Linked DNA regions of Prochlorococcus marinus CUG1415. Each later gene encodes a partner of the first gene's protein in a complex. Links are inferred from orthologs where the notes say so. Each region holds a gene or a part of one and is shown on either strand. Other genes may lie near its edges.

The links. The genes of interacting proteins can lie anywhere in the genome.
Region 2: the proteins of mfd (region 1) and uvrA are in contact, whole or in part, in a crystal structure (PDB 4DFC), measured with the Escherichia coli proteins. The link is inferred for Prochlorococcus marinus CUG1415 from one-to-one orthologs.

The regions. Positions count from the first base shown.
Region 1 is NZ_JAAORL010000001.1:906,843-916,278, forward strand. What follows is about bases 2,267-6,367. They hold mfd (transcription-repair coupling factor), read left to right. Parts: upstream 2,267-2,654; coding sequence 2,655-6,167; downstream 6,168-6,367. Other genes in these bases: HA143_RS05165 (TerC family protein), read right to left, coding at 2,267-2,581; HA143_RS05175 (hypothetical protein), read left to right, coding at 6,238-6,367. Outside these bases: HA143_RS05155 (TldD/PmbA family protein), read left to right, coding at 1-891; fmt (methionyl-tRNA formyltransferase), read left to right, coding at 888-1,874; more of HA143_RS05165, read right to left, coding at 1,871-2,266; more of HA143_RS05175, read left to right, coding at 6,368-6,399; HA143_RS05180 (DUF4335 domain-containing protein), read right to left, coding at 6,861-7,448; HA143_RS05185 (DUF3038 domain-containing protein), read right to left, coding at 7,453-7,977; HA143_RS05190 (DUF2949 domain-containing protein), read right to left, coding at 8,017-8,214; HA143_RS05195 (FAD-dependent monooxygenase), read right to left, coding at 8,220-9,374; HA143_RS05200 (hypothetical protein), read right to left, coding at 9,394-9,436. UniProt on the Escherichia coli protein: Couples transcription and DNA repair by recognizing RNA polymerase (RNAP) stalled at DNA lesions. Mediates ATP-dependent release of RNAP and its truncated transcript from the DNA, and recruitment of nucleotide excision repair machinery to the damaged site.
Region 2 is NZ_JAAORL010000002.1:659,150-662,662, reverse strand. What follows is about bases 1-3,419. They hold uvrA (excinuclease ABC subunit UvrA), read left to right. Parts: upstream 1-315; coding sequence 316-3,219; downstream 3,220-3,419. Other genes in these bases: HA143_RS09680 (AAA family ATPase), read left to right, coding at 1-260. In the rest of the region: HA143_RS09670 (glycosyltransferase), read left to right, coding at 3,421-3,513. UniProt on the Escherichia coli protein: The UvrABC repair system catalyzes the recognition and processing of DNA lesions. UvrA is an ATPase and a DNA-binding protein. A damage recognition complex composed of 2 UvrA and 2 UvrB subunits scans DNA for abnormalities.

The DNA of each region.
Region 1 (9,436 bases):
AGAGTTTATGCAAATAGTGATGGTGCCTTTCGGAGTTATACTAAAAGTCAAGCTGCACTCTATTTATATGCAAGAGCAGAAGAGAAAAATAAGAAACCTCGTAGCTCAGGTTCTGTAAAACTTGGATATGGAGTTGAAGATATAGATATAGAGTCGTGTATTAAAGACGCTTCTAATAAAACAGTTTCTCATTTAAATTATTCATCTATTAAAACTCATAAATATTTAATATGTTTTTCCCCTGAGTCTTTTTTAACGATCATTAATGCCTTTAGTTCAATGTTTAATGCTAGAAGCATTTTAGATGGAGTTAGCTTATCTAATAAAAATTCTATTGGAGAGAAACTATCTACAGAAGCACTTAATATTTATGATGATGGTCTTCACGAACAGAATATTTCTTCATCACCATTTGATGGAGAGGGAACTCCAACCAAAAGACTATGTTTAATTAACAAAGGGAGACTTGAAAATTTTATGCATTCTGAATCAACTGCAAGAATATTTAAAACAATGCCCACTGGCCACGCTGGACTAGGATCAAAAGTCTCAGTATCTCCTGATTGGATAGTAGTTGAGAAATCAGAGGAAAACTCAAATCTAAAAACAGCATTAGATCACTCTACTTATGAGGGAGAATTTGTTTATATTGAAGAATTAAATGCAATCCATGCAGGTGTCAGAGCAAGTCAAGGTTCATTCTCTCTTCCATTTGATGGATGGCTCTATAAAAACGGTAAGAAAATCTCAATAGAATCTGCAACTGTAGCGGGGGATATCAAATATCTTTTGAAGAATATAGTAAATATTGAATCAAACCAAGAAGTAACAACAAGTGGAATTTCTCCACATATATGGGTAGATGAATTATCAATAACTGGTGACGCGTGAGAATTATATTCTGGGGAACACCTGAATATTCAATTTTGAGCCTTGATATTTTTATTAAATCTAAGCACGAGGTAATTGGAGTAGTTAGCCAACCCGATAAGAAAAGATCTAGGGGAAATAAATTAATATCCTCACCTGTTAAAAGATTTGCCGAGCAAGAATCTATAAAAATTTATACTCCAGAAAAAATCAGGGGCAATATAGATTTTATAAATGAACTTAAATCACTATCATGTGATCTATTTATTGTTATAGCTTACGGGAAAATATTACCCAAAGAGATATTGGAAATCCCAAAATTTGGATGTTGGAACGCACATGCTTCATTACTCCCAAGATGGCGTGGTGCAGCCCCAATCCAATGGTCACTAATAAAAGGCGATGAATTTACTGGTGTAGGAATTATGAAAATGAATGAGGGACTAGATACTGGCGACTTATTATTGGAAGAAAAAATTAAAATTTGTAATGACGATAATTTAAATACACTATCAGAAAAACTTAGTATTTTATCTGCAAAATTATTTTTAAATGCCACATCACTAATCGAAGAAAATATTTATAAAAATACTAATTCTCAATTAACAAAACAAAATTCCCTTGGAAGAGAAATTACTTACGCAAGAATGATTGAAAAATCAGACTTTAGGGTTGATTGGGGTAATGAGGCAATTGAAATTTCTCAAAAAACAAAAGGATTATACCCACGAGCAAATACAACTTTTAGAGGTAAGAACCTAAAAATACTTAAAATCAAAGTTTTGAGTAGTGATGAAATTAAAAATGAAAAATACCTTTTCATGAGCAATTATTCAAGACCAGGTATTATTCTTGCTGTAATAGAAAATGAAGGGATAATAATTTCAACTAAAACTGATCCGATTATTTTGTTAGAAGCAAAACTTGAAGGCAAAAACATTTCTAGCAAAAAGCAATTGATACAACAGTTAAATCCAACAGTAGGTGAATATCTCTCAGATTAAGTTTTAGATTCTTTTTTAGAGAATCCCCAAATGAAGGCAAAAAGAATTAAAAAATAAAAATAATAGTCTGGAAGAATGGATTCTTTAATTAAAGTATTTAGTAAAAGTTTAATCCCCACTATTAAAATTGCTACGTAACCGGCTGTTTCTAATCTAGAAAATATATCCAGAAGTTTTAGGAAAATCCCCGATGTAAATCTTAAGGCTAATACTCCAATCACTGCTCCAAATATAATTAATATGTATTGATCACTGATAGCTACTGCAGTAGTGATACTATCTATTGAAAAAGCAAAATCAGTAATTGAAAGAAGCGCTACAACCCTTAAGAACCTAAAATTATTTTTATTATTATTTGTCCCATTTTCAGTGTTTTCTATATCTGAATTTAAAAAAACATTTGAGAAGAATAAGTATATTAAATAAAAACCAGCAAAAACTCTAATAAAAATAAACTTGAGAAGAACATTAGATAATATGATCAGAATAATCCTAAATAATAAAGATATTGTTATGCCAATATTTAAGGCTCTTGACCTTAATTCTGAACTGTCGAGGGATTTAGTAAGAGAAGCTAGTGCGACAGCATTATCTGCTGATAATAATAATTCTAGAGCAATTAATATTGGTAAAAGTGTAAAGATTTCATACCAACTGTCTACCTGATCTAGTGTGGGTATAAAAGAATTTATTGCAGCCGAATCCATAAAATATTATTCACAATCATTATAAAATCTAATATAATAGATCCGATATTGTATTCAAGATTAATATATATAAATGAGTTTAAAAACTTTAGTTGATTATATTTCGAACTCACAAATTACTTCTGAATTAATAAAAAGAATTTCAAAAAATAATGAATTAAATATTGTTGGTTCAAGTAGATATGCAAAATCAATAATCTTAGATAGCATCGCAAAAAAAGAGAAAAAAAATATATTATTAATTTGTCCTAATGTAGAAATTGCCTACAAATGGATTGGTTATTTTGAAAGTATAAATGATAAAGAAGTTTTATATTATCCTCCAACAGAACATCTACCATACTCATCAATTAATAAATCCAAAGAGATTGAATTTACTCAGCTTACTGTTTTAACCAAATTAAGAAAAAAAGAGAAAAGTGAACTTAATATTGTTATAACAACAGAGAGATCACTACAACCTCATCTAATAAATAAAAACTTATTAATTGAAAACAAGTTAGATTTGCAAAAAGGGGTTCAAATCGAGATTCAAGAATTAGCAAATAAACTAACTTTGCTTGGTTATACGAAGGATAATGTAACTTCAACAGAGGGATTCTGGAGTAGGAGAGGGGAAATAATAGATATTTATCCTGTAAATAATGAGTTTCCTATAAGATTGGAATTTTTTGATAATGTAATTGAGAAGATAAGAGAATATGATCCCCATACACAGAAAACATTAGAAAGTATAAATAATATTGAAATAATACAGGCTGGATTTGATTTGCTAATAAAAGATAAGTTAAATAATTTTTCTAAGAATGGTATTTTTAATTCAGAAGATATAAATAAAAATAATCTTGATCGTTATTTAGGAATAATTGAAAAACAACCCTCAAATATAATAGATTTTATTAATAGAGAAACAATTCTTGTAATTGATGAATTAGAAGATTGTACGAAATTTGCAAATAATTGGTATCTAGATTCAGAAAGTAATTTTGATAATTGTGAGTATGAATTAAATGAGAACCTTAAAAATAATGATATTGATTTAGAGGCCAAACCTAATTTACATTTAAAGTTTGACGAAATATTAAATTCTCTAGGAAATTTTAATTTGATAAAATTTTATGAATTTGAATCTAAAGTCAATATTGATAATAAGTTTTTGTTAAATGATAAAAGAATAAATTCATACTCTAAAAATATAGGAAAATTATCCAATGATATAAATAAAAATATAAAAAATAATGAAAAAGTATGGATATTATCCGCACAGCCATTAAGAACTAGGACTTTACTTTTTGAGCACGAATGTAATACAAACTTCTTAAACAATCCTAATGATATTGAAGAAGCATTTAAGTCAATTAATAATTCAACTCCTTTAATTTTAAAAAATAAGAACAATTATGAAATAGAAGGTTTTTATCTTCCGATATGGAAAGTTGTCCTGATAACAGATAAAGAATTATTTTCACAACAATCTCTTTTTAATAATGTATTCATCAGAAGAAAAAAAAGAAGTGTAAATTCAAATATAAATGTAAATAAGATTAGTCCCGGTGATTTTATTGTTCATAAAAATCATGGAATAGGAAAATTTTTAAAAATAGAAAAAATAAATATAACTGGAGATTCAAGAGATTATTTAGTCATTCAGTATCAGGATGGGAAGATAAGTGTTGCCGCTGATCAACTTGGTAGTGTTAACAGGTATAGATCAAGCGGAAAAATAAAGCCAAAAATAAATAAATTAGGAGGGACGGAATGGGAAAGAATAAAAGATAAAAATAAGAAACAAATCAAAAAAGTTGCCGTCGATATTTTAAAACTTTATGCAAAGAGAGAAAAATTAAAGGGGTACATTTACCCAGAAGATGGTCCTTGGCAAGATGAATTAGAGGAATCATTCCCTTATCAACCAACACCTGATCAAATTACTGCTGTAGAAGAAATAAAATCTGATATGGAAAGCGATAAGCCAATGGATAGGCTAGTTTGTGGAGATGTAGGATTTGGCAAAACAGAAGTCGCTGTTCGGGCTATTTTTAAGGCTATTACATCAGGTAAACAGGTAATATTACTAGCACCCACAACAATCCTAGCTCAGCAACATTGGAGAACAATAAACAATAGATTTACACCTTACCCAATAAAAGTATCATTACTCAATAGATTCAAAACCGTTAATGAAAGAAAGGAAATCTATGCAGGCTTGAAAAATAACAAAATTGATTTGGTTGTAGCTACGCACCAAATTTTAGGAAAAGAATTAGAAATTAAAAACTTAGGACTACTTGTTATTGATGAAGAACAAAGATTTGGAGTAAGGCAAAAGGAGAAAATTAAAAAAATCAAAACCAATATAGACGTTTTAACTCTCTCGGCAACTCCAATTCCAAGGACTCTTTATATGAGCTTATCTGGACTAAGACAAATGAGCTTACTTAATACTCCTCCTCCATCAAGAAGATCAATAAAAACATATTTATCTGAAATAGATATGGATGTTATAAGAACTGCCATTAATCAAGAACTTGATAGGGGAGGTCAAATTTTTTATGTTCTTCCAAGAATTTCTGATATTGATCAAGCTGTAAACAAATTAAAAAAAATGTTTCCAAGCTTAAAATTCATTGTTGCTCATGGGCGAATGAACGAAACAGAGCTTGAAAATGCAATGATTGCCTTCAATAATGGCGAAGTAGATCTAATGATATGTACAACAATAATTGAAAGTGGATTAGATATCCCTAAAGTAAATACAATTATTATTGAAGATTCTCACAAATTTGGTCTATCACAACTTTATCAACTTAGAGGAAGAGTTGGTAGAAGTGGAGTACAAGCACATGCTTGGTTATTTTATCCAAATATAAATAAAATTAATGACGCTGCGAAACAACGATTGAAAGCAATAAAAGATTTCTCGGAATTAGGAAGTGGATACCAACTTGCAATGAAAGATATGGAAATAAGAGGTGTTGGAAGTTTACTAGGAGAAGAACAAAGTGGAAAGGTTAATGCTATTGGATATGATTTATACATAGAAATGCTACACGAAGCAATTTCAGAAATAAGCGGTCAAGAAATACCAGAAGTTAGCGACACACAAATTGATCTTCCAATAAATGCATTTATACCTGCAACATGGATATTAAACAGGGAAGAGAAGCTTGAGGCTTACAAATCAGCTACTGAATGTTCTAATAATAATGAATTAACTGAATTAGCCACAGACTGGATTAATAGATATGGAACATTGCCCAAACCTGTTGAAGCATTAATTATGTTGATGAGACTGAAGTTACTCTCTAAAAGATGTGGATTTAGCAAAATTAAACTTAAAAAACCCAACATCGTTATAGAAACTAAATTGAAAAAATCTACTTTTAAAATACTTAGAAATTCATTACCTAGTGGAGTTCAGAATAAATTTAATTTTGAGCAGGGGGAACAATGGTCCTTAATAACTATAAGAGGTTTAGGAGTTACTGAAATTCAAAATCAAATTGATCAATTAATGTTTTGGTTTGGGTTATTTATCAAAGAAATAAATAATTTTGACAAAGAACTTCTTATCAAAAAAGAATAAATTATTAAAAAATTATTTTAAATCCGCGAAAGAGTTTATTTTCGGTTAGGTTTATAAGAAATTTTATTACATGGGTGAATATATAGACGTCGGAATTCAAAATTCGATTCTACCCTTATCAATAATTTTGTCTTCAATTATACTTGGTGCATATGCACTATTCGGAACAGAAGCAGAAAATGATGACGATGATTCTGATTCTGGTGGTGGTGGTTTAATGCAACCAATCTGAAATTATTTATAACTAATCATTCTCGTTTTTCTCTTTGTAATCCTAAATAATCTATAAAGAGAACCTGCCAATAAAATTAATGTAACCAAAGTAGAAGTCAAAAGAAAAATAACCAGAAAAATATCGTATAAATAAGAAAAAAGATCAATTATTAATATAAAAGATTTATTTAAATTAATAGGCAAATTTTGAAAAAGCATATTTTTATTAGGTATTAAATAATTTATATAAACTAAAAAAAGACTCATAAAAAACATAAATGCAGATTCAGTAAAAAGTCTTTTTTTAGATTTTCTTCTTAAACTTAATTTTTTTTTAAAAATATATTTATCCGACTTCTTATTTAAATTTGGGATGTTTAAATCTGCCATATATCAAAGCTCAAAGAATAAATTAATAATTATTCTAAAAAGAGAATTTTCCTATAATAACGTTTTTGTAGTAATGATGCTATTAAGTTTTTATTTTTGATTAATTAGTTCTTTTTTATCATTAACGACATCAGGATTATAAAAATACATAAAAGGTGAAGATATTAGAGTTAAAGAACAAATTGCAATAACCGGGTGTAGAAAAAAATTGAAAAGTTTAACTTTATTGTTTAAGCTAAATCTTACTTTTTTAGGAATATCATTAAAAACACCAGTTTTTTTAATTCTGACTCTTGATGATTCATTTAACTGATCAAAACAATTTATGATATCTGACAACAATGAATTGCCAATTTTTATAATTAGTGGTTTTACCTCTGGCTTAGAACTCTTAAGAACAAGGTTATGTATGTGTAGATTTTCGGCTTTTATATCAATCAATTTTGATTCATATAAAGGGTTTTCGTTATTTATTAGAAGATTTGAATAAATATAAAATGCCTCCATAATTGGCACTAAATGTTCAAGTTTACCTTCAATAAGTGGTTTATCAATTATGGTTAATTTCCATTGTGAAATTATTGATATTTGATCATTATTTTCATTATTTGAAAAATCGGGTAATCCTATGATTTCGAGATTAACTGAAGATTGATTAAACAATAATCTATTCTGCATGATATTAAAAATTGAATAAAAGCTTTTTCAACTTTTGATAACCCTGATTTGAGATGCAAAGTGATAATGTAAGCATTGACTTTATAATAATCTCATCATTTACAGTTTGATTTAAGAGTTTTTTTACTCTAATACTATTTATGTTAAACCTCTCGTTAATTAACTCTAAAAATCTTTTTTTAAAATCATTCCAAATAACTGAATTTTTTTCAAGATCTTCTTTAGATTGAAGTAACTCTCGGATATAAGGATATAAATATCTCGACATTTCAGCAGTAATTTTAATTAAGGCATCAAATTCCTCTGATTTAATATTGTTTTTCAAATATGATTTTCTCAATGGATTATTATTCCTAAGTTTCCAAATAGTTACTTTATTTGGCAAAACATCATTTAAATTAAGTCTATTTGATAAAGCGTAAAGGGATTGTATCCCATTTAAATCTATGGTCTCTAGGATTAATAAAAATAAATCAAGTTTCTCTATAGATTGCCTTGATATGTGATTTCCTTTTGTTAAAAAAGTAATTGTTCTTGATTAAGCTATAACTAAATTATAACAGAATTATTATTCCATTTTTTCAAATAAAAATGAATATAACTTATCAAGTTCTTCATTAGTTAGCATTCCATAACTCCATAATAAGATTGGTAATGAAGTATTATTTTTTATTGATAATTTCAGACCAAGTTCTATTGATGACTCATCTAAACCTATCTCTTCAAGTAAATAAATTATCATATTCTTTGATAAATAATTATTCATGAGTTTTATTTAATTCTTGAATAAATAAGAGATTTAGTCATTTGATTAAGGACTAACTTTCTTATAAAAATAAAATTATTTAATAGTAAAAATGAAAATTTTCTTATGGGAAATAAAAAATAGTTTCTATTTGCAAAAATACATATCAAAGAGTCAGTTATGATAATAGTAATGATAATATCTAAAATTCTGCGTGAAAAATACTTAAATTTAAATAACATCAAATGCATTTTAGTAACATCATTATTTTTGTTAAAAAGATCAAAAATAGTGTTAACATCTCTCCAGCAAACATTTAGACCCTGACCACCTACAGGATGAAATGTATGAAATGCATCACCTACAAAAACTAATTTTTTAAAATTAAAAAATTGAAAATTTAATGATAAAGAAACAGGAAATATATTAAATTCACCAATTATTTGATCTATCTTAAATTCATCAGGCAGTAAAGTTGATAAATTATCCATTAAAAAATTCTTATCAGAATTTAACCTCTCAATTGACTTTAATGTACTGGAAGTCCAAATCACTTGATATAAGTTTTTTTCTAAAGGTAATAATGCAAGAGGTCCTTCTTTTCTAAAAATTTCGTAAGCACGCTTTTCACAATTACCCCTAAGAGAAACCTTAAAAGTTAAACAGGACTGATTATAAGATCTTTTTATATTTATAAAATCGAACAATTTTTTATCAAGAGAGTTTGCTCCTGTAGAAAAGAATTGGTAATCAAATACAATTTTTTTATTTAATAATTTCTGTGGCGACATAAAAAAAATATTTTCATAATTATCAATCTCTTGAAAAAATACGTTCATGAGATCCGAATGTTTAACTACCCAGCCAATATTTTCAGCAGAACTTATATCATCATCTAAATCAGAAGTTGATAAATTGGTAAAAGAAGAAGTTACGCTATCTGAAATTGAAAGGGTATCAAAGCCAAATAAATATGGTTCTAATTTTTCCCAAAGTCTGAATTTAGATAAGATTTTTCTTGTTGAATGAGTAATTGCATAAGTTTTATCTTTATCAATTAATCTATCTTTTGTTAATAAATCAGTTAAAAAAATATTGCAATCAAATTTTGAAAGTGCAATTGAAAGTAATAAACCTGTAGGACCAGAGCCAACAATTTTAAAATTGAATTTATTTTGCATCAGATAATATTAATTTCAACTATCTATTCAAATAAATATAGCAAATTTCCTCAAATGCTGGT
Region 2 (3,513 bases), on another replicon or contig:
TATTTTCTTTGGTTGAGCTTATAAAAGAAATTTCTAAAAATCAACAAGTCTTATGCATTACACATCAGCCTTTTTTAGCTGCTGCAGGATCAGCGCATTTTAAAGTATATAAAAATGTAATTAATGGAATAACTTATACTTCAATATCAAAATTAACTACAACAAAAGAGAGAAAACATGAATTAATAGAACTGATTGGAGGAGGTTTTGGCGAAGCAAATGATTACGCTTCTAAACTTCTTGTCAGGGCAGCTGCATAAATTAGAAAAAATTCTACTATAATTGTATTTTTTAAATCATTCATTAGATTTAAACATGGCTACAAAAATTGATAATAGCTTTGAAGAAGATAATGCAATTATTATTAGGGGAGCTCGTCAGCATAATTTAAAAAATATAGACCTTTCTCTACCTAGGAATAAATTTATAGTTTTTACTGGTGTGAGTGGAAGTGGTAAAAGTTCTTTAGCCTTCGATACGATTTTTGCTGAAGGTCAAAGAAGATATGTTGAAAGTCTTTCGGCATACGCAAGGCAGTTTTTGGGTCAAGTAGATAAACCAGATGTTGACAATATTGAAGGTTTATCTCCTGCTATTTCAATTGATCAAAAATCTACAAGTCATAATCCTCGATCAACAGTTGGAACAGTAACAGAGATACAAGATTATTTAAGATTATTGTTTGGTCGTGCTGGCGAGCCGCATTGTCACCACTGTGGGATTCCAATTGCGCCGCAAACAATTGATGAAATGGTTGATCAAATTCTTCTCTTGCCAGAAGGAACAAGGTATCAATTGTTGGCTCCTGTTGTAAGAGGTAAAAAAGGAACACATACAAAATTAATAAGTGGACTAGCTGCTGAAGGATTTGCTAGAGTAAGAATCAACGGAGAGGTAAGAGAACTTGCTGATAGCATTGAATTAGATAAAAATCAAATTCATAATATTGAGGTAGTAGTTGATAGATTAATTGCAAGAGATGGAATACAAGAAAGATTAAATGATTCTCTACAAACTTGTCTTAAAAGAGGTGATGGCCTAGCAATAGTAGAAGTTGTTCCAAAAAAAGGAGAAAACTTACCTTCTAACTTAGAGAGAGAAAAACTTTACTCAGAAAATTATGCATGTCCTGTGCATGGCTCTATTGTTGAAGAACTTTCTCCTAGATTATTTTCTTTTAATAGCCCATATGGGGCGTGTCCAGATTGTCATGGGATTGGTTATTTAAAAAAATTTACTGCTGATAGAGTTATACCTGATAAAACATTGCCTGTTTATGCTGCAATAGCTCCTTGGAGTGAAAAAGATAATACTTATTACTTCTCTTTACTTTATTCTGTAGGACAAGCTTATGGTTTTGAATTAAAAACTCCTTGGAAAGATTTAAGTGATTTGCAAAAAAAAGTTTTACTTTTGGGATCAGATAAACCAATATTAATTCAAGCTGATAGTCGCTTTAAAACTTCAAGTGGTTTTGAAAGACCTTTTGAGGGAATTTTGCCAATATTAGAAAGGCAATTGAATGAAGCCAATGGAGAATCAGTAAAACAAAAATTAGAAAAGTATTTAGAATTGGTTCCCTGCAAGACATGCTCTGGAAAAAGATTAAGGCCTGAGGCTTTGGCCGTTAAACTTGGTCCATATAATATTACTGACTTAACTTCTATAAGTGTTTCTGACACTCTAACTAAGATAGAGCTCATAATGGGATTAGGTAAGACCAAGAAGGAAAATATATCTTTATCACAAAAACAAAAGCAGATAGGTGAATTGGTTTTAAAAGAGATTCGTTTACGTTTGAAGTTTTTAATTAATGTAGGTTTAGATTATTTAACTTTAGATAGGCCAGCCATGACTTTGTCTGGCGGAGAAGCACAGCGTATTAGATTGGCTACGCAAATAGGTGCAGGTCTTACTGGTGTTCTATATGTACTAGATGAACCAAGTATTGGTTTACATCAGAGAGATAATGACAGATTATTAGAAACTTTAAAAAGCCTAAGAGATCTTGGAAACACTTTAGTTGTTGTTGAACATGATGAAGATACTATGAAATCCGCAGATTATCTAGTAGATATTGGTCCAGGAGCGGGTGTTTATGGTGGTGAAATAATTGCTAAGGGATCATATCAAGATGTTGTGAAATCAGATAGGTCATTAACTGGTGCTTATCTTAGTGGTAGGAAATCGATTCCTACCCCAAAAGAACGTAGATCATCTGTTAAAAAAAGTTTAATTTTAAATAACTGTTCAAAAAATAATTTAAAGAATATATCAGTAGAATTTCCACTGGGAAGATTGGTTTCTGTAACTGGTGTTAGCGGTAGTGGGAAAAGTACCTTGATAAATGAATTGCTTCACCCTGCTTTGTGTCATTCTCTAGGATTAAAAGTTCCTTTTCCGCAAGGGGTAAAAGAGTTGAAAGGCATAAAGGCAATTGATAAGGTTATCGTTATTGATCAATCTCCAATAGGAAGAACACCAAGATCAAACCCTGCCACCTATACAGGTGCTTTTGATCCTATAAGGCAGATATTTACTGCCACAGTGGAAGCAAAAGCAAGGGGTTATCAAGCTGGCCAATTTAGTTTTAATGTGAAAGGAGGTAGATGCGAAGCGTGTAAAGGCCAGGGAGTCAATGTTATCGAAATGAATTTTTTACCTGATGTTTATGTTCAATGTGAAGTATGCAAAGGAGCTCGATTTAATAGAGAAACTCTTCAAGTTAAATACAAAGGTTTCAATATATCTGATGTTTTAGAGATGACTGTTGAACAAGCTGCAGAAACTTTTTCTGCTATACCTCAAGCTGCTGATAGATTATCTACATTGGTAGATGTCGGCTTAGGATATGTCAAATTAGGTCAACCAGCGCCTACATTATCAGGCGGAGAGGCTCAAAGAGTTAAGTTGGCAACAGAATTATCCAAAAGAGCTACTGGAAAAACTCTATATTTGATTGATGAACCAACTACAGGTTTAAGTTTTTATGATGTTCATAAATTAATGGATGTGATACAACGTTTGGTAGATAAAGGTAATACTGTAATTGTTATTGAACATAATTTAGATGTAATTAGATGCTCGGATTGGATTATTGATTTAGGACCCGATGGAGGTGATAAAGGCGGCGAAATTATTGCAGAAGGTATTCCTGAGGATGTAGCTAAACATCCCACTAGCCATACAGCAAAATATCTTAAAAAAGTTCTCAAATAACAAATCTTTGTTGCATTTCTTTGTATTTTTAATTATCTGAGAAAAGCGATATCCTTTCTCAAGGGTGTATAAACAGCTGCAGTAACTGGTTTTTAAAAACTCTTGAACTTAAAAAAAATTTAAATCATAATGCTTTCTTAAGATTTTCTTGGGGAATTCATCTTATTTGTATTAAAAGCGGTTGATCTGAGGATGTGCTAAATGAGACTTAAATTTTTACATTTACATTTACATGGTCTTATACGCTCTAAAAATCTTGAATTAGGCAGGGATGCAGATACGGGAGGGCAAACA